2 regions of the Sulfuriferula thiophila genome follow, and region 1 is predicted to be linked to the other one. Evidence: riboswitches for the same ligand, from Rfam matches in the RefSeq annotation. Region 1 holds a riboswitch; the other holds the start of a gene.
The links. Region 1 has a riboswitch for cyclic di-GMP ahead of EJE49_RS01550 (DUF1631 domain-containing protein). Riboswitches for the same ligand answer to the same signal wherever they lie in the genome.
Positions count from the first base shown of each region.

Region 2: linked by a shared signal. The riboswitch ahead of EJE49_RS13085 (chemotaxis protein CheW) and the one ahead of EJE49_RS01550 (DUF1631 domain-containing protein) in region 1 are both predicted to bind cyclic di-GMP.

Region 1 covers NZ_BHGL01000003.1:91,537-107,856, forward strand. The annotation lists gene EJE49_RS01550 (DUF1631 domain-containing protein) at 1-1,749, opposite strand, end outside; cyclic di-GMP riboswitch class I at 1,831-1,915, opposite strand; tRNA gene EJE49_RS01555 (tRNA-Gly) at 1,999-2,072, opposite strand; gene EJE49_RS01560 (CHASE domain-containing protein) at 2,206-4,872, opposite strand; gene EJE49_RS01565 (calcium-translocating P-type ATPase, PMCA-type) at 5,093-7,792, shown strand; gene thiS (sulfur carrier protein ThiS) at 7,895-8,098, shown strand; gene EJE49_RS01575 (thiazole synthase) at 8,129-8,911, shown strand; gene trmB (tRNA (guanosine(46)-N7)-methyltransferase TrmB) at 8,911-9,621, shown strand; gene EJE49_RS01585 (SLC13 family permease) at 9,622-10,812, shown strand; gene EJE49_RS01590 (SulP family inorganic anion transporter) at 10,832-12,460, opposite strand; gene EJE49_RS01595 (LbetaH domain-containing protein) at 12,571-13,131, opposite strand; gene EJE49_RS01600 (SulP family inorganic anion transporter) at 13,128-14,912, opposite strand; gene EJE49_RS01605 (RsmB/NOP family class I SAM-dependent RNA methyltransferase) at 15,079-16,320, shown strand, end outside.
Region 2 covers NZ_BHGL01000046.1:271,660-287,979, reverse strand. The annotation lists gene EJE49_RS13120 (HPF/RaiA family ribosome-associated protein) at 1-232, shown strand, start outside; gene EJE49_RS13115 (DUF2934 domain-containing protein) at 315-1,106, shown strand; gene EJE49_RS13110 (DUF7884 domain-containing protein) at 1,260-1,553, shown strand; partial or broken gene EJE49_RS13105 (YbhB/YbcL family Raf kinase inhibitor-like protein) at 1,675-2,202, shown strand; gene EJE49_RS13100 (protein phosphatase CheZ) at 2,548-3,399, shown strand; gene EJE49_RS13095 (chemotaxis protein CheA) at 3,399-5,186, shown strand; gene EJE49_RS14300 (methyl-accepting chemotaxis protein) at 5,381-7,102, opposite strand; gene EJE49_RS13085 (chemotaxis protein CheW) at 7,136-7,618, opposite strand; cyclic di-GMP riboswitch class I at 7,892-7,978, opposite strand; tRNA gene EJE49_RS13080 (tRNA-Asn) at 8,148-8,223, opposite strand; gene pgl (6-phosphogluconolactonase) at 8,346-9,044, shown strand; gene EJE49_RS13070 (DUF4139 domain-containing protein) at 9,037-10,467, shown strand; gene EJE49_RS13065 (electron transport complex subunit E) at 10,462-11,145, opposite strand; gene rsxG (electron transport complex subunit RsxG) at 11,142-11,780, opposite strand; gene rsxD (electron transport complex subunit RsxD) at 11,777-12,805, opposite strand; gene rsxC (electron transport complex subunit RsxC) at 12,815-14,377, opposite strand; gene rsxB (electron transport complex subunit RsxB) at 14,374-14,922, opposite strand; gene rsxA (electron transport complex subunit RsxA) at 14,924-15,499, opposite strand; gene EJE49_RS13035 (transglycosylase domain-containing protein) at 15,579-16,320, opposite strand, start outside.

The DNA.
Region 1 (16,320 bases):
AGCCAGCCTGTCCTCAGTATTAAGCTTGGGTGTCACGCTCCACAATAAATCCTGCATGGTTTTCAGACTGGCTTGCCAAGCCGGACTTTGCCCACCTTCGTGAGTATAGACATGCTGCAGCACTTGCTGCCATATCGTGCGCACAAACTCGGCAATCGAATCGGGCACCACCTGCGCATCAACTGCACGATTTACTTCATCCTGCACGACAACTTGAGCGACCTGTGCGCGCTCAGATGTCTCGATTATCTGTGCAGATTCATCCACTGCCGTTTGCACATCGCCTTCGTGGCTGTCGATAAAAAACTGCAAATTATTTAATAGTGTTTCAAAAATCTCAGCATCATCAGCATAATCATTCAGCACTGACTGTACGATTTCATCGATCTTGGCATACAACGCTGTATTGTATGCACCGACATCCGTCCATCCCACCGACACACTGGCAATCTCATCCAGTAAACGGCGAGCGGGATGCGACTTCTTGGAAAAGAATTGCCGATCGAGCATAGCCACTTTTAATACTGGAATTTGCAAGCGGCCGATAAGCGCTTTCAACGCAGCCGGGATGTTTTCATCGTCCAATACATAATCAAACAGCATAGCGACTATGTCGATGGTAAAGCTATCCACGTGATTATCGACTTGCACCAGACCTGCATCACGAATATCACGCAACACATTCGTGGTACCGGCCTGAATTAATGCAGGATCAAACGAAGTTGTCGCCACATTAGCAGCGAACTGCCCGCGTTGTAACAGGGTAAGCGCAGCTATCTGCGCAGCACTGATCGACTGCTGACCTGCCTGTAATGTGCCGGACTGCACAGCGCCCTGGCCTGACACCGGTATCGGCGCCCAATACCCAGACCCAGCCCCAGATTGCGGCATTTGCCGACTTAATAACTGTTGCAGCAAGGCGAACACGTCCATATCCGCTGATTCAGCAGATAGCGCATCTGCCGCACCGGTATTAGCCTGGGGCGCAACCGATGCAGAGTTGATTTTAGTTGTGCTGCGCTGGCGTTCACGCGTCCCGGTCATGCCGACTTTGATTGAAGGCAAAACCCCCTTCTCTACCAGATATTGATTTATACCCTGATAGATCCCCGGCAATACCGGGGCAATATGCGCATCAAAATGCTGCAGCAATATCAGCCGCACTTTGGGCTCGACTTCCAAGGCGCTACATGCTGCTAAAAATGACTCGCACAGAATTTTAGGTGCAAATGGATTGATGTCAGTTCTGACTTGAGACTGATGCAACAATGCGGCAACACGCTGCTCAAGTGCCGCCAGCTCCTCTACGGAATTAACCTGCATGCGCGCAGCAGATTTACTGACCACCAGCGTTTCTTCAAATGCCTGCTCGTCGACCAGCGACAAGCTCATATCGAATGCGCTACTTAGCCCGCTGGGCTCCGCAGCAACACCGCCACGCACCAGCGCATCAAAACTGCTAACAAACTGTTTACGCAACGCGGCAGTCAGTGACTCATTACGGTTACGTAACAAGCCTTGTGCAAGATAATAGAGGTTTCTGTTTTCCAGTATGGGAGAACGATCGGCGAGATTCAATAAATCATCTTCAATCTGGTCACGCTTATCGTTCCAGACACGATCAATTTCATTGATCATGCGGTCGCGACACTCATTGAGCAAAATGAGAACTTCCGCGGGGCTCAAGATATTCCGGGTTTTATCAAACTGCGATAGGCTGACAACATTACGTTGGCTATTTTCTATCATGTTGATCTCCTCACCTATTTACATACAGGCGACATTTGCCGAGTTACTTATTCGGCATTATTAACATGGGAATGGGCCCCATTTGGCAATCCCGCTATCATTGTGTCACCACTTTAGACCGGAAATTTTGCGTCGCCACCTTTCGATGGGTTTGCCTTTTTCAAATGCATAGATCCATTCCACAGAGGAACAGTCAACGCGAAATTTTATTCTAGTCCAAAATACTGATTTTGTATGTTTTTTTTCATCTGGAGCGGGTGATGGGGATCGAACCCACGTCTAGAGCTTGGGAAGCTTTCGTTCTACCATTGAACTACACCCGCAGGATGGTCAATTTTACGATGGTTCACACGATTACTCAACAGCTAAGTAGCCCGAGCAGACAAATGCATGCGTGAACATTACTTACTAACCTGAACGAATAGCCATCAATAACTGCCGCATGAAATGGACTGGTTACAACGGCAGTTCAAAATAGAAACATGTCCCCTGTCCCGCTACAGATTCGAAGCCGATCACACCGCCCATGCGCTCGATCAATTCTTTGCTGATCGCCAACCCAAGCCCAGTACCACCTTTTTGCCGGGTATCGGATGAATCTGCCTGCGAAAATTTCTGGAAAACACGCTCTCTGAATTCAGCCGGAACGCCAGCACCATGATCAATGACTTCTACCCGCACGATGTTATCGATACGACGTACCGCGATTTCCACTCGACCTCCTTGCGGAGAGAATTTGGCTGCATTGGACAGGAAATTATTCAACACCTGGATTATCCGGCCACTATCGACTCGTACAGTTACATCTTCTCGGACAATGAGCTGAAATTCGACATTATATTGTTCGCCATAGGCACGTATTGATTCCAGGGCTTGCTCCAGCAGGGGCATTAATGGCTGATCCTGTAGATCCAGTGTCATTTTTCCAGCTACCAGTTTATCCATGTCCAACAGATCGTTGATCAATGAGGACAGGCGCAGGCTGTTTTTGTGGGCCATTGCAATCATCTGTTTGGCCTGGTCTGGCATTTCGCCCAATGCACCGCCGGCAAGTAGACCGAGTGCGCCATTAATGGAGGTGAGCGGCGTACGCAGTTCATGACTGACCGTGGAGACAAATTCTCTTTTCATCTGCTCAACACGTTTGCGCTCAGTGATGTCGCGCACCAGACCGATGAAGAGGGGTTGGGAATTATGAATGCTGCTGGAGACAGCCAGATCCATAGGGAAGGTGCTGCCATCCTTGCGGCGGCCGACAACTTCGCGACCTATACCGATGATACCGGCGATGCCGCTCTTACCGGAGTTTTGCAGATAGGCATCATGCTCGTTGTGATAAGGTTCCGGCATCAGCATCACGACATTCTGGCCGATAACTTCACTGGCCTGATAGCCGAAGATCGTCTCAGCAGCGCGATTGAAAGATTGCACTATGCCGTAGGCATCTATGGTAAAAATACCGTCCACAACGTTATCGAGAATGATGCGTAAATCATTGGTACGCTCATCGACCACTTGCCTGGCTTTACTGGTATGGCCGGTAATCAGCAGCAATAAAGCCCCCAGCATACCCGTGAACAACAGGCCACCCGCCAGTGTTGCCCACGCCTGCCATGCGCGATGTGTAACTAAGTAGTGCGGCAAAGGCAGGAATTCAATACGCCAATTGCGCCCACCGATCGTGATTATTCTCTTTTCCGCCAGATCACTGCCAGCCAAGCCACTGCTCCAGCTGTTTGACTGGTACAGCACCTGCTCGGTAACAGGCGCAGCTTCATCTATCACCCGCAACGCGATATCCTGACTGTGCAGATCCCGGGCAACAGCACCCAGAATATCTCCTACGCGCAACACCGCGGCGACATAACCTCGAATACGGTGGTTGCGTTGTTCTGCACTGCCCAATTCATCGATACGATCATACACAGGTATAAGCAGCAGGAAACCAAATCGGTCGCCAGTCTCCTGCACCAGTTTAACGCGTCCAGTAGCAACAGCTTGTCCGGCATCCCGAGCCTCGAGCAAAGCTTTAAGTATGGCAGGACTGGAAGCCAGGTTAAAGCCTAGTGCATTTTCATTACCGTTGTAAGGCTCGACAAAACCTACTGGAATGTATTCATCGGCTGGTTGAGCGGCAATCAACATCCCACCCGGATTACGTTCGGTAATCCGAAAATCCGCATAACCTTCAGCGCGCACGCCTTGCTCGTAACGAACACGGTCCGTCGCCTTGATGACCGGCAACCACTCCAGAGCCTTAATGCCAGAATCTTCGTTTATCACCTCGGAGACAAATGTTTTGAATTGGGCGCGACTGACATCACCAGAGGCAACGAAATAATGTTCTATGGATTCCGTAATTGCTGAATAAACCCGTAAATCAGCTTGCAAGGTATCAACTGCCTTACGTGTGTAATTACTGAAATCGGCATGCTGCTGTTGCGTTTCCCATTTACTGGCATGCACAAACAGAATAATCACTACCGTCAGTGTCAGCAACAGCGGTAACGCCACCGAAGCCACGCGCTGTTGCCACAGCAATCTGGGGCGTGCCAGCGCAATAAACGCCAGCGGCGTCGCGATGAATACGCCTATCACGTCACCAACCCACCATGTCCACCAGTTAAACAGAAAAGCATCTGCGGTTATCGCCCCGGCGACAAACAGGGTGGTCGTGCCAACCACCGAATTCAGCAGACAACTGACAGGCCCGCCCAGCATAAACAATCTGAAAATGTCGCGCTCGTTGGCAAGATCACATGGAAAGCCCACGAAGCGGCGTATCAGCGCAGCGCCAAGCAGACCTTGCAAAGTCGCACCGATGCCAATACACAGTGCCACCAATCCGGTCGTGCTGAATACACTATCAAACTGGGGGGCCATAGAGAGATTAAGCGCAAAGGAGCCGAGCAACACCCCCAACCAGACGCGATTACCATAGAGCAGCAAAGCTGCCAGTGCGAAACCTGCAGGAGGAAAGATCGCAGTCGCGTATCCGGGGGGAATAGCCAGCAACAAACCTAAGCGACCCGCTGCAAAATACAGGAACGCCAGCAAGGCTATCGCAGCTAGCCGCCGAGCCAGTGGGGCGAATGAGTCTAAGTGACCGTTTTCTGGTGTCATTATTGAGTCCACTGTTTTATCACCAGCAATGTATGCGTTATCACGGCATCAGTCATGTGGCAGATACCCAGTATGGTCTACTCGCTTACTGCAAGTTCATTCTATGTGGAGCCGATTTACCCGTCAACCTTCAGACAGGTTCTTGATTCCGTGTGCAGTACGCGCAACGTTTGGCTCTGATTTCATTATGGTTATGGCAATGTATTGCAGTATCATCAAAATGTTGGACACTTCTGGCCATTCGCCCATTATGGAAAAAACGCCGCAGACTGAACAACCCAATCTACACCTGCACTGGCATGAGATATCGGGAGCAGAAACCATGCATGCCCTCAAGGCTGATGCTCAATCAGGACTAGCCTCTGACGAAGCCTCCGCACGCCTGATACAGCATGGCCCCAATCTGCTGGCAGAAAAACCGAAACGCAGCCTGCAGCGTCTGCTGCTTGAGCAGTTTTCGGACTTCATGATTCTGGTACTCATCGGAGCGGCCATTATTTCTGGCATGGTCGGCGATGTGCAGGACAGTATCGTCATTGTCATCATCGTGCTGACAAATGCAATCATCGGTTTCGTTCAGGAATTTCGCGCAGAACGCGCTATGGCCGCCTTACACGCCATGGCTGCAGCGAATGCCAGCGTGATGCGCAACGGGGAAGCCATGACATTACCCGCGAGCGAGATTGTGCCTGGCGATATCGTCATACTGGAAGCAGGCAATGTTGTGCCTGCCAATCTGCGCCTGCTGGAAGTGGCCCAACTGAAAATTGATGAAGCGGCCTTAACCGGTGAATCACTGGCGGCTGAAAAAAATATCCAGGCTTTGTCTGGTGCATCGTCAGCACTGGGCGACCGGAAAAATATCGCCTATAAAGGCACGGTAGTCACTTATGGCCGGGCACGCGGAGTCGCTGTCGCAACGGGTATGCATACGGAGCTGGGCAGAATTGCCACATCGCTACAGGAAATTGGTGACCTCAAAACCCCACTACAGCAGCGCCTGGCCAGATTCAGCAAACGCTTGGCATTAATTGTACTGGCGATCTGCGCCATTGTATTCGTAGTGGGGGTAATGCGTGGTGAACCCGTCGTGCTGATGTTCCTCACTGCCATGAGCCTGGCTGTGGCGGCAATTCCGGAAGCATTGCCCGCTGTGGTCACGATTGCGCTGGCACTGGGTGCGCACAAGATGGTGAAACAACATGCGCTGATTCGCCGTTTGCCGGCAGTTGAGACCCTGGGTTCGGTCACCTATATTTGTTCTGACAAAACCGGCACGCTCACCCAGAACAAAATGCAGGTAGAAGAAATTTTCGTCGATGGCCAGTTATTGCGGGACTGGCACAACATGATGCTCGGCGATACCCATAAATTACTGTTTACCGCACTGGCGCTCAGCAATGATGCCAGCCATGGGCAAAAAAACAAACCAACCGGCGATCCGACCGAAATTGCCCTATATCAAGCTGCGTTGGCTGCGGGATTTGACAAGGCTGTACTGCAAATCGGCGCACCACGCCTGATGGAACTGCCGTTCGATTCCGAGCGTAAGCGCATGACCACGTTTCATCGCCATCAGCAAGGCAGCATTGCCTATACCAAAGGCGCGCCGGAAAGCCTGCTACCGCGCTGCATAGCCATGCTCACTGCCGCCGGGGAGGTGGCTTTTACCGTTGATGATTTATTGCAGCAGGCCGAACGCATGGCAGCAGATGGCTTACGCGTACTGGCAGTCGCCTATCGCACCTGGCCGGAACTACCCAACGCTGACGAGACAGAATCGATAGAAAGCAATCTGGTATGTCTTGGTTTAATCGGCCTGATGGATCCCCCGCGACATGAGGCCAAGGAAGCTGTTGCCATGTGCAAATCTGCCGGAATAGTTCCGGTCATGATTACCGGCGACCATCCGGCTACCGCACGCGCCATTGCCATGCGCCTGGGCATTATTGCCGATGGCGGTAAAGTTATGACTGGCGCAGAACTGGCGATACTCGCGCAGGCAGAGTTCGAGAAGCTGGTCAGCGAAATTCGCGTGTATGCCCGTGTTGACCCACAACAAAAAATCAGGATTGTGAGTGCCTTGCAGGATAAAGGCGAGTTTGTTGCCATGACCGGCGACGGCGTCAATGATGCGCCCGCGCTCAAACGTGCTGATATCGGCATCGCCATGGGCAAGGGCGGCACCGACGTGGCGCGTGAAGCATCGGCTCTGGTGCTGCTGGATGACAATTTCGCCACCATCGTGCATGCCGTGCGTGAAGGACGGCGCATCTTTGACAATATCCGCAAGTTCATCAAATACGTAATGACCGGTAATGCGGGAGAAGTCTGGACCATTTTTCTGGCCCCATTTCTTGGCCTGCCTATCCCGTTGCTACCCATCCATATCCTGTGGATCAACCTGGTCACCGATGGCTTGCCCGGTCTGGCACTGACTGCAGAACCTGCTGAAAAAGGCCTCATGTGCCGCCCGCCTCGTCCACCTCAGGAAAGCATTTTCTCCCATGGCATGTGGCAGCATATGTTGTGGGTGGGACTGCTGATTGGCGCGGTGTCGCTCATCACCCAGGCATGGGCATTCCATACTGGCTCAGCACACTGGCAGACCATGGTATTCACCGTGCTGTGTCTGTCGCAGATGGCGCATGTGCTGGCGATCCGTTCGGACACCCTGTCGTTATTCAAGCAGGGAATATTCTCCAATCCCATGCTGGCAGGGGCGGTAGTTCTCACTTTTGCACTGCAGATGGCAACAATTTATGTGCCAGTGCTGCAGCCTGTTTTCAAAACGCAAGCACTCAGCTTCAGCGAACTGGCTGTGTGTCTGGCGCTGTCATCCGTTGTGTTTTTTGCTGTCGAAATGGAAAAATTATTAATACGCAAAGGTCTGCTCTATCAGAACAATCAAGCCGGATAACAGCTTGATCAAGTTTCCGATAAGTTGCTTTCGATCAAAGTAGCGCGCGTGCTGTGTTAAAATATTCAGGATATTGTCGACGTATAAGCGAGGAATCTTAAGTTGATTGAACTCTCTATCAATGGCACAAGCAAACAACTGCAAGCAGCCCACACTGTCGCGGAGCTCATCACCGAGCTGGAGCTGACTGGCAAACGCATTGCCATCGAATGCAATGGCGAAATCGTGCCGCGCAGTTTATTTGCAACCACTCCACTCCATAACGGCGACCAACTGGAAATTGTAGTCGCCGTAGGTGGTGGTTAATTCGCTCAATAAGGAACAATTAAGGCATTTATGGACAAGCTAATTATTGCTGGCAAAAGCTACGACTCACGGTTACTGGTAGGCACCGGAAAATACAAGGATTTTGACGAAACCCGACTCGCGGTAGAAGCCAGCGGCGCAGAGATCGTCACCGTGGCGATACGTCGCACCAATATCGGCCAGGATGCGAACCAGCCGAGCCTGCTCGACGCCCTGCCCCCCAGCCGTTACACCTACCTGCCCAATACCGCAGGCTGCTATAGCGCTGAAGATGCAGTACGCACCTTGCGTCTGGCGCGCGAACTGCTGGATGGACACGACCTAGTGAAACTGGAAGTGCTGGGCGACCCGAAAAGCCTGTACCCCAACGTGGTGGAAACCATCAAGGCCGCCGAAATCCTGATCAAGGAAGGCTTCAAGGTCATGGTCTACACCTCGGACGACCCCATTATCGCCAAACAGTTCGAAGCCATGGGCTGTGTGGCAGTGATGCCACTGGCCTCGCTGATCGGCTCGGGCATGGGCATCCTGAACCCGTGGAATTTGCAGATCATCATCAACGAACTGCAGGTACCAGTGATAGTCGATGCCGGTGTCGGTACCGCCAGCGATGCGGCGATTGCGATGGAACTGGGTTGTGCCGGTGTGTTGATGAATACCGCTATCGCCGGTGCGCAGCATCCGGTGCTGATGGCCAGCGCGATGAAAAAAGCCGTACAGGCCGGTCGCGAAGCTTATCTGGCCGGGCGCATGCCGAAGAAAATCTACACTGCCAGCCCGTCTTCCCCTACCAGCGGCGTGATTGGTTCCTGATGTCCGATTCTGAAAAACCAAGCTCTGAGAAACCAAGCCCGGTCGGTCGCCCCATACGTAGCTTTGTATTGCGTCAGGGGCGCATGTCAATCGCGCAGCAACGTGCCCACGATCAGTTACAAGCGGTGTACGGTATTCCTTACGCTGCGCAGCCACTGGATTTAACCGCAACCTTTGGCCGCAGCGCGCCGAAGATACTGGAAATCGGTTTCGGCATGGGTGATGCAACTGCCGCCATCGCTGCAGCGCATCCCGAGAATGATTATCTGGGTATCGAAGTACATGGCCCCGGCGTCGGCAGCCTGCTCAACCAGATTGAGCAACGCGGCCTCAGTAATCTGCGCATCGTGCAACATGATGCAGTAGAGGTGCTCAACCACATGATTGCGGATAACAGCCTGGCAGGTGTACATATTTTCTTCCCGGATCCCTGGCATAAAACACGCCACCATAAACGGCGCCTGATCAAACCTGAATTTGTCGCACTGATCACCCGCAAACTTGCAGCAGGTGGGTATCTGCACTGTGCCACTGACTGGGAAGATTACGCCACGCAGATCCTGCAGGTGTTATCCACCCAACCGGCGCTCGCCAATACGGCAACGGATTATGCACCGCGTCCGGAGTACCGGCCCTTAACCAAATTCGAACAGCGCGGCATCCGCCTCGGGCACGGCGTATGGGATATCGTCTTCAAAAAATCCGAATAAATGCTGTTTAATATCCCGATCGAATTCCTGCTGTTTGCCGGCACCTTGCTGGGCGTGGCCGTCTGGCATGAACGCAATCTGCAGATCGCCGTAGGGGGGCTGTTCAGTATCGTCGGTTACAAACTGTGGGCGCAACATTTCGCCCTGCTCCCGCACTTCACCCATGAGGCACCGCTGATACTGAATCTGCTGGGCCTGCTGCTCGGTTTTGCCATCCTCGCCAAGCATTTTGAAGAATCCGGACTGCCTGATTTAATGCCCCGTTATTTACCGGATGACTGGAAAGGCGGCTGGCTATTACTGATCATGATCGCGGTCATTTCCAGCTTCCTCGACAATATTGCCGCCGCCATCCTCGGCGGCGTGGTTGCCCGCCGTGTATTTGCCGGACGTGTCAGCGTCGGTTATCTGGCTGCCATCGTCGCAGCCAGCAATGCCGGTGGCGCTGGCTCGGTTGTCGGCGACACCACCACGACCATGATGTGGATCGCCGGCGTACCTGCACTCCATGTTACTAAAGCATTCATTGCTTCAGCCGTGGCCATGACCGTGGTCGGCATCTTTGCCAGCCGCGCCCAGCAGCGTTACCAACCCATCCGCAAAGACCCACCTGCCAGCAGCATGGTAGACGGTATCGAACTGAGCGTTGTCAGCAGCGTCATCGCGACACGTCTGATCACCGTCGCCCTGATCATAGCCGGCGCAGCAACCAGCAATATCCTGCTGGATTTCCCGGCAGCGGGCGCATGGCTGGCCATCCTGATAGGTGCCTGGTTCCACCCCATCCCCTGGCGTGAAGCACGCAATGCCTTTGGCGGGGCTATTTTCCTGATTGCGCTGGTACTCTCCGCATCGCTCATGCCGGTAGCGGCATTACCTGCCGCCAGCTGGCACACGACACTGGGGCTGGGCTTTGTCAGCGCAGTATTCGATAACATCCCGCTCACCGCGCTGGCGTTGACCCAGGGCGGCTATGACTGGGGTCTGCTCGCGTTCGCGGTCGGCTATGGCGGTTCTATGATCTGGTTTGGTTCATCTGCCGGTGTTGCCATTGCCAGCAGCTTCCCAGAAGCCAAAAATACCGGCTTGTGGCTGAAACAAGGGTGGTATGTACCGGTTGGATATGTGCTGGGCTACTTCACCCTGTTGCTGCTGTTAGGCTGGCATCCCGATATTTTGCAGGCCAAATAGCGCCGCGATTTATCCCCGCTCACTCAACCCTTCCTACGGTCTGCAAGGCACTGCCCAGGTCCGCTTGCCAGTTTACTTGCCCCAACATCGCGTCCACTCCGGCAAGATGCAGCTTTTTCTGTACGCGCTCGTTAGCTTCACACACAATCACGCGCGCACCACGTTTCTGAAACAGCTTGATAGTTGCCTTCAGCGAATGTATCCCCGTCGCATCAATAAATGGCACATGCCCTAAACGGATGATCAGCACTGTTACATCTGCATTCAGGCTCGCCAGCGTACGTTCAAAGGTTTCCGCAGCACCGAAAAAAAACGGTCCATCTATGGAATAGATTTGCACACCTTTAGGCACCCCCACCGGACAAAACTCAGCCAGATCAACTTCGCTGTCGCCTGTGACTTTTACTGAATCAGTCATTTGCTTCATAAACAGTAAAGCTGCCAGCAGCACCCCGACATTCACGGCAATAACCAGGTCAGTAAATACAGTGAGGACAAAAGTAATAAGCAACAGCACCCGGTCATTTTTCGGTGCATGGGTGAGAATGTCCCAGAAGTGATGCATCTCGCTCATGTTCCACGCCACCACGAACAATATCGCTGCCAGCACCGCCAGCGGTATATAAGCGGCCCAAGGCGCGAACACCAGCACAATCAGCACCAGCGTCAGTGCATGCACGACACCTGCCAGCGGACTGTTAGCGCCATTACGGATATTGGTTGCCGTCCGCGCAATCGCGCCGGTTGCAGCAAAGCCGCCGAATAATGGCGACAGGATATTGGCAGCCCCCTGCCCGATCAGTTCCTGATTGGAGTCATGGCGCGTCCCCGTCATGCCGTCTGCCACCACGGCTGACAGCAGTGACTCAATTGCGCCTAACAGCGCAATGGTAAATGCCGGACCTATCAACTCGACGATACGCGAGAAAGTAACCTCTGGTACGTGGAACGACGGCAAGCTGTCGGGAATTCCGCCGAAGGCCGAGCCGAGTGTAGCGACGCCATCGAACTGGGCGTAATACTGGATTAAGGTGACTACCACCATCGCAATGAGCGGCGCAGGAATCCGCTTAATAAAGCGTGGTGCGACGATGCAAATAACCAGCCCTAGCGTTGCCAGCAAGGTCGTTGCCAGATGCATGCCCGGTAACGCTGCGATCAGATGCATTAATTTTTCGTGAAAATGCGCACCTGTGATAACCGGCTGCAAACCGAAAAAATCTTTCCACTCCCCAACCCAGATCAGCACAGCAATGCCTGCGGTAAATCCGGTAATCACCGGCATCGGGATAAAACGAATAATCGTGCCGAGTTTACTGAAGCCCATGACCATCAGCATAATTCCGGCCATCAATGTCGCAATCTGTAGGCCGTCAAAACCGTGTTTGGCGGTAATTGCCGCCAGTATCACGATAAATGCGCCGGTAGGGCCGGAGATTTGCACACGGCTGCCACCCAGCACCGCCGCAAAAAATCCGGCAATGATCGCTGTATAGATACCCTGCTCCGGCTTGGCACCGCTAGCAATCGCAAAGGCCATTGCCAGCGGCAAGGCGACAATACCAACGATGACACCCGCCATCAGGTTTTTAACTAAATCACGCCGATTAAATAAACCAGCCCGTTGCGCTTCCAGTAAAACAATCATTTGCATCCCCGGAAAACAAAAAGCCGCCTTTTCCAATCATGGATAAGGCGGCTTTTATGTGAATTCGATGTTTCTATCCTAAATTAAGAAACTCGAATCAGCGTAACAAATTAAAACTCATTCTGCAATTTTTTGTAACCCTTGACCAAGTTTACATTGGTCTGTGCCACATCTTCGGAAAAATCCTTTTCGCTGAAACCCACTTGTTTAACCAGGGTCAGATCCGAATCAGCGTGGATATTGGTGGTAGACGGAATATGGAAACCGTCCGGCAGTTCGCAGCCTTCAACCACCGAGTTATGCCGCACCACACAGCGCTTGCCGACCACGCAGTTAAACAGCACCGAATTAAAACCGATAAACACATGATCACCCACTACGCAGGGGCCATGCACAATAGATCGGTGTGCAATTGAAGTATGTTGACCAATCTGCACACGCGCGCCGGATTTGGAATGGATAACCACCCCATCCTGAATATTGGAATTGGCACCGATCTCGATCGGCTCCATCTCGCCATTAGCATCCACCTCATCGGCGCGGATCACCGCATAAGGGCCAATGAACACATTCTCGCCAATAAACACCTTGCCGCAAATAATCGCGGTGGGATCAACAAACGCTGATTCATGAATTACGGGTAAATCACCACTCGGGTTTTTACGTATCATTGACGAGGCTCTCCATTGGGTAACTTAACATTGCATGGTGCAAAAATGCGCGCCTGGCAGGTACGACAAATTTCACTGTCCAGTTTGGAGTAAATCGTATCTATCGGCCGCGTCTTGGCAGGAAACAGATTTTCCTCACCGATATCGCGCAAGTAATTACCCTTGACCAGCAGATCCTGCACGCCTGGCTGCATACGATAAAAATACAGACCGCCACCGATTTTCTTACGACGACGGGCTTCCTGTACCAGCATTTCGGCACCGGCAATATCAATAAAGTTCATTCCGCTCGATGCCAGCAACACATGTTTCTGAGCAGGGTTAACCTCATCCACATCCTGCAGCACCTGCTGCACATGATTCACCGCGCCAAAGAAAACAGAACCCTGCATGCGCAAAATTTTCATCTGTGGACATTCCGGCTTGGTATCTACCGGCACATAGTGATAACTGTCAGGCTCGGCATCCGGCACCACTGCCACCACGGAAGGGCGTGAAGTACGATATAGATACAGCATCAGCGACAGCATGATACCGAAGAAAATACCCTTTTCCAGATCCACCAGCGTACCAATCAATGTGACCGCCAAAACAGCCGTTTCCTGTCTGCTGGTGTGCAGAATAGAGTGGATATGATGGAAATCAATCAAGGCGTACGCTACCAGAAACAATATCCCCGCCATCGCAGCGGTTGGCAAGTATGCTGCCAGCGATGCAACCATCATCAGAATAATGACCAGGAACACGGAAGAATACACCGCTGCCAAAGGCGTTTTTGCACCAGCCGCATAATTCACGCCGCTACGATTAAACGAACCGCTGGACGGATAGCTGGAGAAGAAGCTACCAAACAGATTGGATAAACCCTGGCCGATAAATTCCTGGTTACCGTCAATACGCTGTTCCGATTTCACTGCAATCGCACGTGAAATAGAGACCGCTTCCGTCAATGCCAGCATGGTCACAATCAATGCAGGGAATAACACCTGCTTGATCGCTGCCAGCGACAGATCCGGATAGGTCAGCGGTGGCAAATGTGCTGCCAGCGCACCCACCGTCTTAATCTGGGTAACATCCGGCCCGCCTGCCATTTTATTAATGATGACGGCGGCCACGCTACCAATCACCATGGCCAGGATCATATACATCTTGGGCATCAGTTTTTTCAGCACGATACCCGACACGAGCGTTATTGCTCCGACTGCAGCCACATAAGGATTAATCTTGTCGAACTGCAGATATACCTGCTCAAGAATTTCATGGAACGGCAAGCCGCGTTGCATCTGTAGACCCAGGAAATGCTTGATCTGGCTACCTGCAATCAACACCGCCGCACCTGCTGTAAAGCCGATCACCACGGTATGCGAAATGAAATTAACCAGCGCTCCCATGCGTGCCAGACCCATAATTAGCTGGAACAGACCCGCGAGGAAAGTCAGCGTTAATACCAGGCTGATATAGTGAGCGGAACCGGGTTCGGCAAAAGGGCTGACCGAGGCAAATACAGCGATAGAAATCGCAGTAGTCGGGCCTGACACCAGATGCCAGGACGAACCGAACATGGCGCCCATAATTGCTGGTACCATGGCTGCATACAAACCATACTCAGGCGGCAAGCCGGCGATGGTGGCAAACGCAACACCTTGCGGCAATACTATCATTGCCCCGGTCAGTCCCGCGATCAGATCTGCTTTGGTGCTGGTTTTATCAACCATCGGCCACCAGCGCAGAAACGGGAAAACTTTATACAGCCAGAGAGGACAAGCGAGAGTATTTTTCAAGGCAACCTCAGATTAATAAGCAAAAAATTCATGCAGCAAATACCGCCAATTATCGCTTATTTGGCACGTGACAGCAATCCGAAACTTACACGACACTTACGTCGATTTGGTTTAGCTTGCTGCATCGACTAAACTTAACACTATATTTCACATTATCCGCATAATCATGGCCAACACTCCACTACCATTAGAAACCGCTATCAGCGCCCTGCGCACCGTGCTGCCACTGGAAGCACCTGCCGATGTTTTACTCAGCCGTTTTTTCCGCGAGAATCCCACATTGGGCGCCAAGGATCGCGCCTTTATCGCCGAACTGGTATTCGGCGTATTACGCAACTTGCGCTCGCTGGACACCGCTTGCGGCAAACCCACGCCGCGACTGCTGGCCATTGCCTGGTTAGTACGTATTCAGGGCATGAATATGCGCCAGCTTGAACCGTACCTGCGTGGCCCGGAGATGGACCAGGTGCCTGCCATTAAAGCTTTCGATCTGAGCGCTCAACCGCTGGCAGTACAGTGGGATGTGCCGGACTGGCTGGCCGACCGCCTGCTGGCAACATACGGCGAAGCCGAGGCGACCCGTCTGGCTGCCGCTTTACGCCGCTCCGCACCACTGGATTTACGCACCAATACCATACTCGCTAAACGCGACGAGTTACTAGCCACACTCAACGCCGCAGGCATGACCGCAACCGCCACACCTTACTCACCCGTCGGCATACGCCTGGCCGACAAGCCTGCGCTCAGCAAATACAAGCCATTCCTGGCCGGTGAATTTGAAGTACAGGATGAAGGCAGTCAGTTACTGGGTTATCTGGTCGCACCAAAACGTGGCGAAATGGTAGTGGATTTCTGTGCCGGCGCGGGTGGTAAAACACTATTGCTAGGCGCCTTAATGAACTCGACCGGCCGCCTGTATGCGTTTGACGTTTCCGAAAAGCGCCTTACCAAGCTCAAGCCGCGCCTGAAGCGCTCGGGCCTGTCCAACATCACCCCGCAGCTCATTACCAGCGAGCATGACAGCCGCATCAAACGCCTCGCCGGTAAAATTGATCGCGTGCTGGTCGATGCTCCCTGTAGCGGACTTGGCACCTTACGTCGCAATCCGGATCTGAAATTACGCCAAAATCCGGAAAGTGTCGCCGAACTGACTGTCAAACAGGCCAGCATACTGGCCGCATCATCCAAATTAGTGAAGCCGGGTGGACGTCTGGTTTATGCTACTTGCAGCCTGTTGCCGGAAGAGAACGAAGATATCGTTACCGCGTTCCTTGCTGCCAACCCGCGCTTCCAGCTTAAAAATGCTGCTGAGGTACTAAAGAACCAGCAAATCAATGTGGATACCGGTGAATATCTGCGCCTTAACCCGGCAGATCATGCTACGGATGGATTTTTTGCCGCCGTTATG
Region 2 (16,320 bases), on a different contig from region 1:
ATTTCAGGGGCGCATCGCGCGATTATTCGATGAGGATGGATGCGGTTTTATTCAGACTGCCGATGGCCAGGAGCTGTATTTCAGTCGGGAAAATCTGGTGAATATCGATTTTAATCAACTTAAGCCTGGGCTGGAGGTGCATTTTATTGAGGAGTCGGCAGCCGAAGGCATGCAGGCCAAACGGATTAGTGTGAGCAGGAGCGCAATTGACGAGCAATCGTTACAGGAATGATAAGTAAAGGAATGTTGCTTTAAGTACTAATTCATTGATTTTTGTCACATACTGAATTTTTTAACTACAGGAGTACATAGTCATGCCCGAAGTGAAATTAAAACCTGCAGAAAAATCGGAATTGGAGGTTAAACCGAAACCAGTGGCCAAAGCTAAACCAGCAGCCAAGCCCGCAGCAGCCAAGCCCGCAGCAGCTAAACCCGTAGCAGCTAAACCCGTAGCAGCTAAACCCACAGCAGCCAAACCCACAGCAGCCAAACCCACAGCAGCCAAACCCGCAGCAGCCAAACCCACAGCAGCCAAACCCACAGCAGCCAAACCCGCAGCAGCTAAATCTAAACCTGTTGCCAAAAGTGCGGTAGGAGAAGTGCTTGCAGCAAAACCAAAAACACGTAGCAAGAAAAGTACAGCAGTCTCGGTTACACCCGAAGAACGCTATCAGATGGTTGCCAAAGCGGCTTATTTCCGTGCAGAAAAGCGAGGTTTTGCTGCAGGCGATACAGCACAAGACTGGCTCGATGCTGAGGAAGAAATTGAGCGTATGTTACAAACCCCACCCAGTAAAGCGGCCGGATTACCCATAACGGCAAAACAGGCTTTGGCCTTCCAGAAAAAGCTGGAAAAACAGATTCAGGACTGGGATGCGAAAGTTGCAGATTTAAAGGCTAAAGCACAAGCGGCTAAAGCTGATATTCGGGCTGATTATGAAAAACAGCTTGAGACGCTGGCCGCTAAAAGAGAGTTAATCCAGTCCAAATTGCAAGAATTGCGTTTGCATGCAGGTCATGCATGGGACGATATTAAGAGTGGGGCAGAAAAAGCATGGGAAGAAATGCAGAAATCGCTTGATCAGATTTCGGCACGGTTTAAATAGCTGGACAATGCCTTGAATGGACTGGAAACGTAGTCAGTATGTGATACCTGCCTGAATTGTAAGCTGCGTGCGGTCACCAGTGTTATTGCTACTTGTGAGTACGGGTGGCTATCTGGTGCCGCACCGTGAGGTTATTTTTGAGGTGGATCTGTGATGTTACGTACTCATATGTTAAATCTGGTAGAACGGAAATTGCGCTATCTGATTTTGCCGATCACTATTAATTTCTGGGATGGACGCGAGTTAAATTTAGGCAACCCATTTAAGGTTAAGCTGTTGTTACGATCGCCTCGTGTTTTATCAGCGTTGACCTGCCCTAGTCTGGGTGAATTTGCTAAAAATTATGTGGAGAAGCAAACTGATCTGGAAGGGGATATGCGTACGCTATTCATCTCGGCGAAGTGTTATGCGATGCAGGTGCCTATACTGACAAGAAATACCGGATGACTCTCAACTGTGTGTTTCAGTCACGACAGCGCGCCAGTCACAATATCAGTGATCACTACGAAGTTTCTGGCGACATTTATGCCATGTGGCTGGACTGCTGCTGGCAGCCAGCACTAATGCTATGGGTGCAAGCATAACTGGTTCGTCTGCTGTTCAAAGGAGGGGCTTTGTTATGTCGCTGACTATCACTTCTGAAGTTTTTCTACCCAATAGTATGATTCCGGCACGTTATACCTGCGATGCTCAGAATGTATCGCCGCCACTTTCCTGGTCAGAGCTGCCTGAGGGTACACAAAGTCTGGCGTTGATTGTGGACGATCCGGATGCACCCGATCCAGCTGCACCACAGAGAACCTGGGTGCATTGAGTGTTATACAATATTCCCGTAGGCACTAAACGCCTGGCTGAGGGGCTTTCTGTGAACGACCTGCCGCCGGGTACATTGCAGGGCTTGAATGACTGGCAACGCACTGGCTATAGTGGGCCGTGTCCTCCAATCGGCATTCATCGCTATTTCCATAAAATTTTTGCGTTAGATCTACTGCTGCCAGATTTGAAAAACCCCACCAAAACGATGCTGGAACATGCTATGGAAAGCCATGTGCTTGGTCATGCGGCTCTGATCGGGCTATATCAGCGCAGGCACTAGGCGCCAGGCGGGCGTGTAATGAACTTCGTTTCCTGTTTAAATATATGGGTTCTGCATATGAATGTATTACTTTGCTTTTAGCTTGTCAGTACAATCTGGTAGGATAGTTAGGCAAAATATTTCATTTATGATTATAAATTTATAACTAAAAATGTATGAATTGTTGCGGCAAATCATTGCAGATGTCACACTGAAACACCTTCTCGTATAAATGGCGATAAAAATAAAGCCTCGCGGGAAAAACATTACAGCGCCTAGCTTTTATGACACAAAACTAAATTTCAATACCTGTTACCACCACCATCCCAGGTGAAGCATTCGAAAAATTATGGAGAAGCATGGATTATGAGCAACGCCGATGACGATTTGGAAGCATTGTTTGATGAAGTATCTGCGCAAGCCACGCAGCCAGTCACAGTTGTTGAAACAGTATCTTCTGCAGGAAAAACTACCGACGCTGATGACGATCTTGAAGCATTGTTTGATGCGGTTTCTGCGCAATCTGGCGATATGGTCACACAACCGGGCGCTACGACTGGGGCAGTGCTCGCTTCTGAAATGACGGATGTACCCCATGAAAATCAGGCGGATAAGCCGATGTTTGACCGGCTGGGGGGTATAGTCAGGCAGTTGCATAACTCATTGAATGAATTGGGTTATGATCGTTCTCTTGCGGCTGTTGCGGAAGAGATTACGGATTCAAAAAGTCGACTTGAATATGTGGCTACGCTCACTGAGCAGGCAGCGAATAAAGTGCTGAATGCAATTGATGAGGGTATGCCAAAGCAGGATGAGCTTTTTAAAAATGCTCAAGCGTTAGAAGCCAATTGGGAACAGTTGTTCGCTGGCAAGCTGAGCATAGAAGAATTCAAAGCGTTAGCAGGAAATTCCAAGGCATTTGCTGCCAAGGTCGCTACGGCGACAGAAGCTGAAAAAGCACGCTTGATGGATATCATGATGGCGCAGGATTTCCAGGATATTACCGGCCAGATTATTAAGAAAGTGGTTGCGATTTCCCAGCGGCTGGAGATCGAGCTTGCCCAGTTGCTGCGTGACAACGCACCAGCTGAATTCAAGGAAAAAGAGAAGGAAAAAGAGAAAGAAAAACCCGTTGATTTAATGGCAGGTCCATCTGGCCCGGCAACTGCAATGGCGCAAGATGATGTGGACGACTTACTGGCAGATCTGGGGTTCTAATGGACGATATGCTTAAAGATTTTGTTGTCGAGGCATTGGATCTCGCAACAAATGTGGAGTCGCTCTTGCTGGTTCTGGAGCGAAATCCTGAAGATATGGATACCCTGAATGGCGTATTCAGGTCATTTCACACGATTAAGGGCGGGGCTGGTTTCATGGGCTTGCCCGCGATGGTATCTGCCTGTCACTTAACAGAAAATCTGTTCGACGCATTAAGAACCAGCCAGATTCCAGTGACACCATTGGCGATAGAGGCGGCGCTGCAGGCAAGTGGATTTGTGGAAGACCAGCTTAGTCAGCTTGCCAATGGCGCTGCGCCTGACAGTTTGGCTGCAATGCCTACTTCTCTGGAAAAAATTCTGACTGACGCAATAGAAGGGAAGTCTGCATCAGGTGAAGCTCCTCCTGTTGCCGCCCCTGCTGCTAATACGGATGCTGTTTCCGACGGTGTTGATTGGGATGCGTTATATCGTGCAGTCGTCCCGGAAGGCACTATTGCGGCGAGTACTGTGGCCGATGCGTCGACTGCTCCGGTGGAAACTGCCGCCCAGAAATCCTGGGATGGTGTGGATAGGCGGGGTGAAGGTAATAAAGAAGCGAAAGTTACCGCACCTGTTAAAGAAGACAGTATCCGGGTTGATGCGGTTAAGCTTGATGCGTTACTTGAAGTGGCTGGAGAGTCAATGCAGGCGGCTAATCAGGCTAGCGTATTGCTGGAAAAGCTACAGCAATTCAAGTTCGAGGAAGCTGCTTCAGGTTTGATGGAAAAACTGGCAGAAACGCTGGGCCGTGCCTCACGCTATTCGGCTGAGTTGCAGCGCGCGACTTTGGCGACGCGGATGCAGCCAGTTGGTCGACTGTTCCAGAAATTTCCGCGCCTCGTGCGTGAACTCGCCAAAGATCTTGGCAAAGAAGTCGATTTGAATATTGAGGGTGCGGATACTGAAGTCGATAGGGTGGTTGTCGATAGTCTCTATGATCCTTTGGTGCATATGCTGCGCAACTCATTGGATCATGGTATCGAGATGCCTGCGGAGCGTGTCGCAGCAGGGAAATCAGCTAAATCGGTTATTTCCCTGAAAGCCTGGCAAGAGGCCAATAGCGTCATCATTGAACTGACGGATGATGGTAAGGGCATGAACCCGCAAGTGTTGCGCGACAAAGCGATTGCCAAGGGGCTTATTCATGAGTCTGCTGCCCAGACAGATGAAGCTGCGTTTCAACTGGTGTTTTTGCCTGGCTTTTCCACCAAGGAAGTTGCATCTAGCGTTTCCGGCCGTGGTGTCGGCATGGACGTTGTCAAAACGGCAGTCGAAAAACATCGCGGATCGATTTATATCGATTCAGCATTAGGTCGGGGCACACGCTTCTCGATTCGCCTGCCTATCGAGCTGTCCATTGTGCCAACCATGCTGGTAAGCACTGCGGATGCCGTACTGGGTATGCCTATGGGAGTCGTACAGCGGGTGGTTGAACTGCCTGAGAACCTTATGTCTGTGGCGGGCTCACCAGTATTCCATGATCAAGGATTGCCGTTACCCGTGCTATCCCTGGCCAGTGTGCTGGGATATACCCCGGCTGATGAGCGTGTCGGGGTGGTTATTGCTGCACCGCAGCCCTATATACTGGCTGTAGCAGCGGTGGACGGAACGGCAGATCTGGTGATTAAGCCGATGACTGCGCTATCGGTTGAGGGCATTACTGGAACGGCTCACTCTGCTGAGGGCAAGCTGGTACTGATAGTCGGCCTTACTTTCCTTCTGGAAGGATGCCGCCATCCTGGGTGATGTTGCAGAGCTATGCGGCATCCAGACTGAACGAGATTGACGAATTTATGCAGCAGCGTTTGATGATGGTGCATTTGCTATTTAATCGGGAGCCTGGTTTCATCAGAGGCTAGGAAGTGAGGGTTTGTTAACCATGGATATGCACTAAGGCGCATATCCATTTTTATATAACTATCAGAGTAGCGAGCGAATGATTAAAACTCTTCCCAGTCCGCATCATTTGAGACCTTGGTTGCCAGTTTCCTGTGTGAATTTGGCAATGGGGTATTGGCAACTTTAAAAACGGGTTTTGCAGGCCCTTGGTTTGAAAAAGTTTTCATGGGACTATGTGCATGCTGTGGATGCCGGCGCACCTCATCGATTTGAAACTTGTTGACCAACTTTTCCAGATGCCCGGCTTGATCCTGCATTGATTTAGCGGCAGCGGCAGCTTCTTCCACCAAGGCGGCATTTTGCTGGGTAGATTCGTCCATCTGGGTAATGGCGCGATTGATCTCATCAATACCTTGACTTTGCTCACGGCTAGCTGCGCTGATCTCGGTCATGATGTCGGTCACTCTCTGCACGCTGGAAACAACCTCTGTCATGGTGGTGCCGGCTTGACCGGCTTGTTTGTTGCCGATCTCAATTTTTTCAACAGAATCATCAATTAATAATTTAATTTCTTTGGCCGCTGCGGCGCTACGCTGGGCAAGGCTGCGTACCTCTGTCGCGACGACAGCAAAGCCACGGCCTTGTTCGCCTGCTCGCGCTGCCTCGACAGCAGCGTTCAATGCCAGAATATTGGTCTGGAAGGCAATGCCCTCGATGACACCGATAATGTCGACAATTTTACGGGCAGATGCGTTGATAGTGCCCATGGTAGTAACGACTTGTGAAACAACATCACCACCCTTTACCGCGACTTCCGAAGCAGACACGGCTAATTGATTGGCCTGGCGTGCATTGTCGGCATTCTGCCGGACTGTAGAAGTAAGCTCTTCCATTGCAGAGGCGGTTTCTTCCAGCGAGCCGGCTTGTGCTTCGGTGCGATTGGACAAATCCAGATTCCCTGTTGCGATTTGGCCTGAAGCTGAGGATATGGTCTCAGTGCCGACACGGACTTCACCCACGATGTGCGATAAATTAGTGTTCATCTCTTGCAGCGCAGTTAACAAGGTGCCTATTTCATCGTGCTGCGTTACCCTAACGCTAGCCCGCAGATCACCATCTGCAACACGTCGTGCGAGTTCAACCGCCTGATTGAGGGGGATGGTAATGCTACGAATAATCATCAAGCCCATAGTAATCGCGAATACACTGGCGAGCACAATGATAGTAATCATGATGTAAGTCATTCGCGTGCTGCTTGACTCCACCATTGCGTTATCCAGAACGACGCGCTGTGCAAGAAACTCAGCCAATAGCCGCGAGTCTTCCTGCCCTTTGGTATAAACCGAGGTGACATCTTTCTCCATCATGGTTGCAGCTTGTTCCCATTGATTGGCATTAATGGCCGCAGATACCTGATTGATGCTGTCGATTGCAAAATGGTGGGTATCTGTTTCCCAGGTATCCATCAGTTTCTTTTCTTCGGCATCCCGAGGCTGATAGCGCTTTAGGATTTCCTGCAGCTTCTTTTGGGCGATGGCTATTTTTTCCAGATGTCTGGAAATAGGGTGGTCATGGAGTTTTGCTGTGGCCAGATTGGGGTCGTGTTGCAAGGCCAGCAACAATTGACTGCGCTGTTCTTCCATGCGGTATTTGAGCCTTACCACATCAGCTTCAGCGGCTTTATCTTTAATGCTAAGGTTTTTGATCTGTCTGACATTGTCAGCCGATGTGTAAATCCCCATGCCGCCAATGATAATAAGCAATAAGGTCAGCAATGAAAAGGTAATGATCAAACGTGATTTAATACTAATGCTGGTAAACATGAAGCGTTATCCTTATTTAGGGGTATGAGGTTATCAGGCAGCGATCTTGTCCAATATTCCAATTTCATTACTGGACATCAATTTATCAATATCCACCAAAATCAGCATGCGCTGATCTACCGTTCCTAACCCTATGAGATAGCCGGTATCCAGAACGCTGGTCAGGGCAGGGGCGGGTTTGATTTGTTCCGGATTGAGCGTGATAACGTCTGACACGCTATCAACCACCATGCCAACAACGCGGCCGCTAATATTTAAAATAATTACAACGGTTAAATTGTCGTAATTGGCTGCACCCAAATTGAATTTAATGCGCATATCCACGATGGGCACAATCAGGCCACGCAGATTGATGACACCTTTAATAAACTCAGGTGCATTTGCAATGCGTGTCGGGCTCTCATAGCCGCGAATTTCTTGCACTTTCAGAATGTCGATACCATATTCTTCGGCACCCAATGTAAACGCAAGGAACTCATATCCAGTTGAGTCTGCTGTATCCGTATTTATTTGCATAATTATCCCTTTAACCCGTGATGTTTTTGCCAGTGCATATGGAATTGATTCCGCAGCGGTGGTGTTGTGTTTCAATGGGTAACCCCGCAAGCCGCGAAAGTCCCGTTTCATGTAAACCGAATTTAATTGTTTAGCATTGCATCCCTTAAAATTTGCTGACTGAATACAGCAAGCTTGTATCTCAGTTGAGAAACAAGAATTTTGTTAAGCCGTCGGGATAGAGAACAACAGGGAGAGAGGTGAAGTGCAAGCGGGATATCCAATGGATATCAATCCGGCTGTCTCGCTATCCTGGGGGTTCACCCGTTAGACCGAAAACTTTGCGTCCCTAGCTTTCGCGCAGGTTTGCCTTTATCAGAATATTAAAATATCACAGTATACTTACATTATTCTTACACAGTTGCAGCGTGGGCATAAAATAAATGGAATTTACTGCGAGTTGAAATCTGAAAGTGAATAGCGTTTAAAATTATGAGATGAAAAGCGTTAAATGAAAACGGCCACTATTTCTAGTGGCCGTTCATAGTTCTGGCTCCCCGACCTGGACTCGAACCAGGGACCTGCGGATTAACAGTCCGTCGCTCTACCGACTGAGCTATCAGGGAATTGTGTTGCGAGCTGTGTTTCGCAACGAGGTGAGATTATGCCAAGAATCGGCCTTGCGGTCAAGATTGAATAGGTAAAAAATGTTAATCTGTTTGTGTGGGGATATGTGGTGGAGGCGAGTGTGAATAATAAGTGTGCGGGATCAACACGTTGGCTTGTTACTGAAAAAGTGGTTGATGATGCCCTGCGTTTGGTTATGTCGGCTGCAGAGCAGTCATTGCGTGATCGAGGTGCATTTCATCTGGTGTTGGCAGGTGGTAATACGCCGCGCGTGCTGTATGAGCAGATCGCGTTGCAGCAATCGGATTGGTCTGGCTGGCATATCTGGTTTGGCGATGAGCGTTGTTTGCCGTTGGATGATGGGGAGCGTAATAGTCAGATGGCGAACACGGTATGGTTGCACGACAGTCTGATTCCGACTGGTCAGATTCATGTGATGCATGCGGAACTGGGAGCGGTTGCGGCAGTTGCGGATTATGAAATGCAGTTACGCGATGTCGGAGAATTTGACCTGGTGTTGCTGGGCTTGGGTGAAGATGGTCATACGGCAAGTCTGTTCCCGGGGCAGATTGATGTGCATGCTGTCGCTGATGTGGTTGCGGTGAGCAACGCGCCTAAGCCACCTGCAGACAGGGTGAGTTTAAGTGTGCGCAGGTTGAACAATGCGCGGCGTGTGCTGTTTCTGGTAACCGGTGCAGGAAAACACAATGCAGTTGCTGCCTGGCGGCGTGGGGAGGCGATTCCTGCGGCGGCGATATGCCCGACGGCAGGTGTGGATGTTTTAGTGGAGCCAGTATGTCTGGAGGGGCGCTATGAATAAGAAATGGTTAGGCTTGAGCCTTATGATGTGGGGTGTGGCCGTACAGGCGGCGATGCCGGAGGAGAAAATGACTACTCAGGCCGATCAGCGTGAGTTGGCGCTGACGATATACAACGATGATCTGGCGCTGGTTAAGGATCAGCGCAAGGTGACGCTGGCGGCTGATTTGAATCGCCTGGCCTGGCGCGATGTATCAGCAAGAATCCGGCCTGAAACTGCGCTGTTGCGTAATCTGAATGAGGCGAGTGGTATGCGCCTGCTGGAGCAGAATTTCGATTTTGATGTGCTGACGCCACAGAAGTTATTAGAGAAAAATGTGGGTAATGTCGTTACGGTGATTAAAACCAATCCTGCAACGGGTGCTGAGGTGCGTGAGACTGCCACGGTGCTGGCGGCAAATGCCGGGGTGGTATTGAAATTTGCTGATCGGATTGAAACCGGAGTGCCGGGGAGGCTGGCGTTTGCCAGTGTGCCGGATAACCTGCGTGACCGGCCTACGCTCGTGATGGCGTTTGCCAATGCCAGGGCGGGTGTATCCAGTCTGGAGCTGTCCTATCTGACCGGGGGCTTGTCGTGGCGTGCCGATTATGTCGCTGAGCTATCGGCTAACGAAGACAGGATGGATGTTAACGCCTGGGTGACCTTAACCAATCAGAGTGGAGTTAGTTATCCCAATGCAAAATTGCAGTTTGTAGCTGGAGATGTCAATCGGGTAAGCGACAGTTTACGTCCGGAAATGGCCATGCGCGGTGCGGTGTTGATGGCAAAAGCGGCTGAAGCGCCTATGGCACAGGAAAACTTGTTTGAATATCATTTGTATAGCCTGGGGCGCACTACGACGCTGGGCGATCAGCAAACCAAGCAGGTGGCATTGTTATCTGCACCGCAGGTTCCTGTTAAAAAATCGTTGGAATTACGTGGTGCCGGATATTATTACCAGGGAAGTTACGGTGATCTGGGGAAAAAATTAAAAGCAGGGGTATATATTGAATTTGAGAACAAAGGCGCAGGATTGGGCGTGCCATTGCCAAAAGGGGTGATGCGTTTATACAAGAAAGACAGTGCAGGCAACGCCCAGTTTGTCGGTGAAGATACGCTGGATCATACTGCCAGGAATGATACCGTACGGCTGAAGTTGGGCGATGCTTTTGATGTGTATGCGGAAAAGAAGCAAACGGATTTCCAGAAGGTGAGCGGCGGACGCAATAATTATATTTATGAATCCGCTTACCAAATCACGCTGAAGAATGCCAAATCTGAAGCAGTAACGGTGAAGGTTTACGAGCCTATCCCGGGGGATTGGCAGATAGTCAGTGAGTCGGTGGCTCACAGTAAGGCATCAGCAGATACGGCATTGTGGCTGGTGCGTATCCCGGCTGAAAGTAGTATCGTGTTGAGTTACCGGGTGCGGGTCAAGTTATGACATGCTGGTGGCAGCTGTCATGTTCGGGATAGTGGCTGGTTGGCGCTCAGCGCGTTGCACCCACCAGTTGCGCAGGGCGATCAGTAAGCCCAGGCCGAAAAATGCGCCTGGTGGCAGGATAGCGATCAGGAATCCGTTGTAATCGGGAATGACATGGATGACCCATGCTTTTGCGCTGGCGCCAAAAGCCAGATCGATACCGGATAATAATGTGCCTTTGCCAACCAGTTCGCGTAATGCACCCAGCAGGGTAAGCACTAGCGTGACACCCAAACCCATCATGAAGCCATCCAGCATGGCCGGCAGTACCGGATTTTTGGCGGCAAATGCTTCGGTGCGAGCCAGTACGATGCAATTGGTTACAATCAGTGGCACAAAAATGCCTAGAACCAGATACAGGGGGTGGATGAACGCATTCATTGCCATGTCGATGACAGTGACTAATGCGGCAATGATCAGAATGAATACCGGGATACGGATTTCATGCGACACCCAATCGCGAATAGCCGATACAGCGCCATTACTGAACGCCATGACCAAGGTGGTGGCGATACCCAAACCGACGGCATTAACGATGTTGTTGCTGATCGCTAACAGCGGGCACAGTCCAAGCAGTTGCACCACGCCCGGGTTCTGTTTCCACAGGCCATTGATAATAATCTCGCGGTATTGGTTCATGGTTTGCCTCCTGCATGGGCAGCGAAAAGTTCATTGCGATGTAAGTCTACGTATTTTAACGCATGATGAACGGCTTTGATGACAGCGCGCGGGGTAATTGTCGCACCTGCCATGTAGTCAAACTGGCCACCGTCCTTTTTGACTTTCCAGCCTGTTTCATCGGGTTGTGTCAGTGACTTCCCGTCAAATAAATGAATCCACTCACTTTTGGCCAGTTCAATGTAGTCGCCCAAACCGGGGGTTTCTTTATGCGAAACCACACGAACTCCGGATAATGTTCCATCGGCGGTTACACCGATCAGCATATTAATCTTTCCGCTGTAGCCATCGGGTGCGGTGGCTTCCAGCACTACGGCCACAGGCTGACCATTCTGGCGTGCCTGCCATGCCAGTCCTGGGCTTTCTGTGCCAAGCAATGGATCAGCCGGCAGTGTGATCTGGTTGCCGAGCAAGTCGTTATTGAAACTATGTAGCGGCAGCGTATCCGCTACTAATTTACGTCGTGCATCATCTTCATTATGCTGGATGGCCTGATGCGTAATGTCATAGGTATAGGCAAGTATGCCGGTAAATACGATGGTAAATGCCAATAATATGCCAGCAGCTTTTGCTGCTGTGCGTGCTAGCGTTTTCATTTCTTGTTCCCTTTATGCCCATACACAGGTGGCTGGGTATATGCGTCAATCAGGGGGACGGTGATGTTCATGAGCAGGACGGCAAATGCTACGCCATCTGGATAGCCACCCAGCGCCCGGATCAGGTAGGTTAGTGCGCCTATGCCAGCGCCAAAGATGAGTTTGCCTTTGGGGGTAGTTGCGCCGGAGACTGGGTCAGTCGCGATAAAGAAGGCGCCTAGCATGGCTCCGCCGGTCGCCAGGTGAAACCATGGCGATGCATACTGCCCGGGGTTATACAAATAAAATAATCCGGAAATCAGGGTGAGTGCACCGAGGAAAGCGACCGGTATGTGCCAGGTGATGATACGGGTCAGCCATAAATACACACCGCCGGCGAGGAACAGCAGGGCGATAATTTCGCTGCCTTGTCCGCCAATACTGCCGAATATCGGCATTTGGCTAATTTCTGTGACAGTGCGATGCAATTGCAATTGAGTGCGTATGGTATCTAAAGGTGTGGCGGTGCTGATCGCATCAAGTTTCCAGCCATCAGGCAATACACCGCTAACTATGTAATTGAATGCATCCAGTAAGCCTAAATGCTCACCGGCAAGCGAATACGGGGCTGCCCAGTGCGTCATTTGCACCGGGAAAGAGATGATGAGCACCGCATAACCAACCATGGCCGGATTGAACAGGTTATTGCCTAGCCCGCCATACAGATGTTTGGCGACGACTATGGCGAAGAAAGTGCCCACTACAATCAGCCACCACGGGGCGATAGAGGGAATCGACAAAGCAAGCAGCCAGGCTGTCACCAGTGCGCTGCCATCCATGAGGAAAGGTTTGGCTGGCAGTCCGCGCAGTTTAACTGCAATGGTTTCCAACCCTAACGCAGTCACGCTCGCAATGGTCAGGCTGATGAGTATGGCCGGGCCAAAATACCAGACATAGGCAGCGATAGCGGGTACCAGTGCCAGCATCACTTTGAGCATAATGATGGAAACGCTGGTTTTTTCGCTGATGTAAGGGGAAGAGAGCATAGTATTCGTTTATTCAGTAGGTGCGGCGGTTACATCGCTTTCGGCTTTGGCAGCTTTGGCACGTTCAATGGCAGCTTGAATTGCTGCTTTCTTGGCTGCAGCGGCAGGGTCATCCGTTGCGGATTCAGCAGCCGGTTTGGATGCGGCTTTTTGTGCCAGTTTATCGGCACGTTCCTGCTTCTCACGTTCGATACGCGCTATCCGAGTTTCATGGCGTTCACGCGCATGATCAGCCGCTTCCTGATCTTTTTGCTTGGCGGATATTTCACTCTTGGCGTAGCGGTAATATTGCACCAGTGGGATGTGGCTAGGGCACACATAACTGCAGCAGCCGCATTCAATGCAATCAAATAACCGGTATTTCTGGGCGCGGTCAAAATCTTTGCTGCGGGCGAACCAGAATAGCTCTTGCGGTTGTAAATCCGCCGGACAGGCATCGGCACATCGAGTGCAGCGTATGCATGGCATAGCAGGCGGTGGCGGCGGGAATAGTTTGGCGGATTTAACGAGTATGCAGTTGGTGGCTTTAACCATCGGCACATCAATAATCTGGGCGAGCTCGATACCCATCATTGGGCCACCCATCAGGTATCCAGTGACTGGGTCAACGCTGTTACCCGTCAAAGCCACCAGTTCATTGATAGGTGTGCCGATCAGTGCTTCAAAGTTCTGTGCCTGGCCGACATTCCCTGTCACTGTCACGACACGCGAAATTAGGGGCTCGCCGTGATTTACTGCACGATGTATGGCAAGCGCGGTACCGATATTGAAAGTGGCTACGCCGACATCCGTGGAGCGCCCGCCGGATGGAACTTCCTGCCCGGTGACAGTCTTGATCATCTGTTTGGCGCCACCACCCGGATAGAGGGTAGGGATGGTGATGATTTCGATCGGAAAGTCGCATTGGGTGGCGGCTTGTTGCATCGCAGCAATTGCCTGCGGTTTGTTGTCTTCAATTCCGACTAACACGGATTCAGCGCGCAGCATGAAGCGCATGATAGCAGCGCCCTGCAAAATCTCAGCGGCGTGTTCACGCATGGTCATGTCGTCGCAGGTAATCCAGGGTTCACATTCACCGCCATTGAGCAGCAGGGTTTGAACCTTTTGCGGTACGCCGGGATTGAGTTTGATGAATGTCGGAAAAACTGCGCCGCCCAGGCCGGCAATTCCCATGTCGCGTAACCGGTTACGCAGGGCGCTGGCATTCAGGTTGCGATAATCGATTGGTTTGCGTTCTGTCCACAGATCCTGACCATCGGGGGTGATATGGATGCATATGTCGCTTAAGCCCGATGGGTGCGGGACAGGGTGAGGGGCAATGGCGGTCACTACGCCAGAGGTAGGCGCATGTGCGGCAACGGAAATATATCCCTCCGCTTCGGCAATGATTTGCCCTTTAAGCACTTGGTCACCCACTGCGACGCACGGTTTGGCTGGCTGGCCTATGTGCTGGTGTACAGGAACAATAATGCGGCTGGGAACAGGCGCGATCGCAATAGGATGTTGCGTTGAAATCTGTTTGTTTTCTTCGGGGTGTACGCCGCCATGAAATGAATAGATTTGGCGACTCATGTTGGCCTCAATTCAATCACGGGGTATTTCCATTTCCAGGTGGTTACGTTTTCACTGATTGGTTGCATGATGATGCAGTCAACGGGGCAGGGGGCAATACACAGTTCGCAGCCGGTGCATTCTTTGGCGATGACAGTGTGCATCTGTTTTGCGGCACCAAGAATGGCATCTACCGGGCAGGCCTGGATGCATAATGTACAACCGATACACACGGCTTCGTCGATAATCGCGACGGACTTTGGTTTTGGTTCGCCATGTTCGGCATTCAGCGGTTTGAATTCAACGCCAAGCAAATCAGCAAGCTTGCGGATGCCGTCTTCACCGCCAGGTGGGCACTGGTTGATATCTGCTGTGCCTGCAGCCATCGCTTCGGCATATGGCTTGCAGCCGGGAAAGCCACACTGGCCGCACTGGGTTTGTGGCAGTATCGCATCGATTTTCTCGACGATGGGATCTTCCTGAACCTTGAATTTAACAGCTGCAAATCCTAATGCTGCACCCAGAAACACCGCAAGACCGGCCATGATTAAAATAGCAGACAGCACTCTATTTCACCATTCCGGCAAAGCCCATAAATGCCAGACTCATTAATCCTGCAGTAATCATGGCGATACTGGTACCGCGAAATGCCACCGGAATATCAGCACCATCCAGCCGTTCACGTAAGCCGGCGAACAGAATCAGCACCATGGAGAAGCCTAATGCACCGCCAAAGCCAAAAAATAACGACTGAATAAAATTATGTTGCGCTTGCACATTAAGCAGGGGTATGCCCAGGACAGCGCAGTTGGTAGTAATTAACGGCAGGTAAATACCGAGTACACGGAATAAAACCGGGCTGGTTTTGCGTACAAACATTTCAGTAAAGCCGACAATGCCGGCAATCACGACTATGAATGACAAGGTGCGCAAATAGCCTAAATCAGGTCCGAGCAGGTATTGATTAATGAGATAGCTGGAACCCGATGCGAGGGTCAGTACAAATGTGGTGGCCGCACCCATGCCGATTGCCGTTTCCAAACTCTTGGAGACACCCATAAATGGGCACAGTCCGAGTATTTTCGCCATGATGATGTTGTTGACGAAAACCGTACCGACCAGAATCAATAAGTAGCTTTGGATATCCATGTTAAAAGTATCGATGTGAGAGTTAGGATTATCCGTTGCTTAGGGTGATTTTTCAACCATGACGCAGGGATTGTTACTGATTGGGATAGTTTAATGACATATTGCTGTCAATTGGCTGACTAAATAATTCAGGTTTCTGATAGGACGGTGGGGAAAACGTGGATTGTTCTGTGCCCGGCAAGAATAATTCCGGGCGGGGAGGCTCAACAGGTGGGTTGAATTGCACGTTCTGTATCATCAGGTTATTGGGCAGCTTGGGTGGATGGCTAGGATGCAGGCGGGTGATATCAGCGGTAATACGTTGCCAAATATCAGCCGCATTCAATGTGGCTGAATTTTCGATCCAGACGGCGATTGTGTAATTGGCCGTATAACCAACGGCATATTGAGGACGACTGGCCAAAGCATAATAATTATCTACATCATTTAAATAGAAACCATCTTTTATATCCTGGTTAGCCAGGATGCTGCTAATGATGGCAGCGGCTTTTGCGGGCATGATGCGTTGCGGTTTATTCAGTCCGGCTACATGAAAACTGGCAGGCTGATATTGGCCATTATTGGCTAAGGTCTGGTAAGCGTTGGCGATGTTGAGCAACGTAGAGTATTGGCTGGTTGGATTCAGTCCCAAATGGCGCAAGCGTTCAGCATAATCCGTCGGTGATAATAAAGCTTGAGCACGCAGTGCCGGGGCGGCAAGTCCAGTGCTGAGTGCAGTACGTGTGCTTACCCAGTCATGGCCGGGTGTGTCGACCATGTAATCCGGGAAAGGGGTGCTGGCAGCGATAGGCACCGGTGTATTGTCCAGTAGTGTT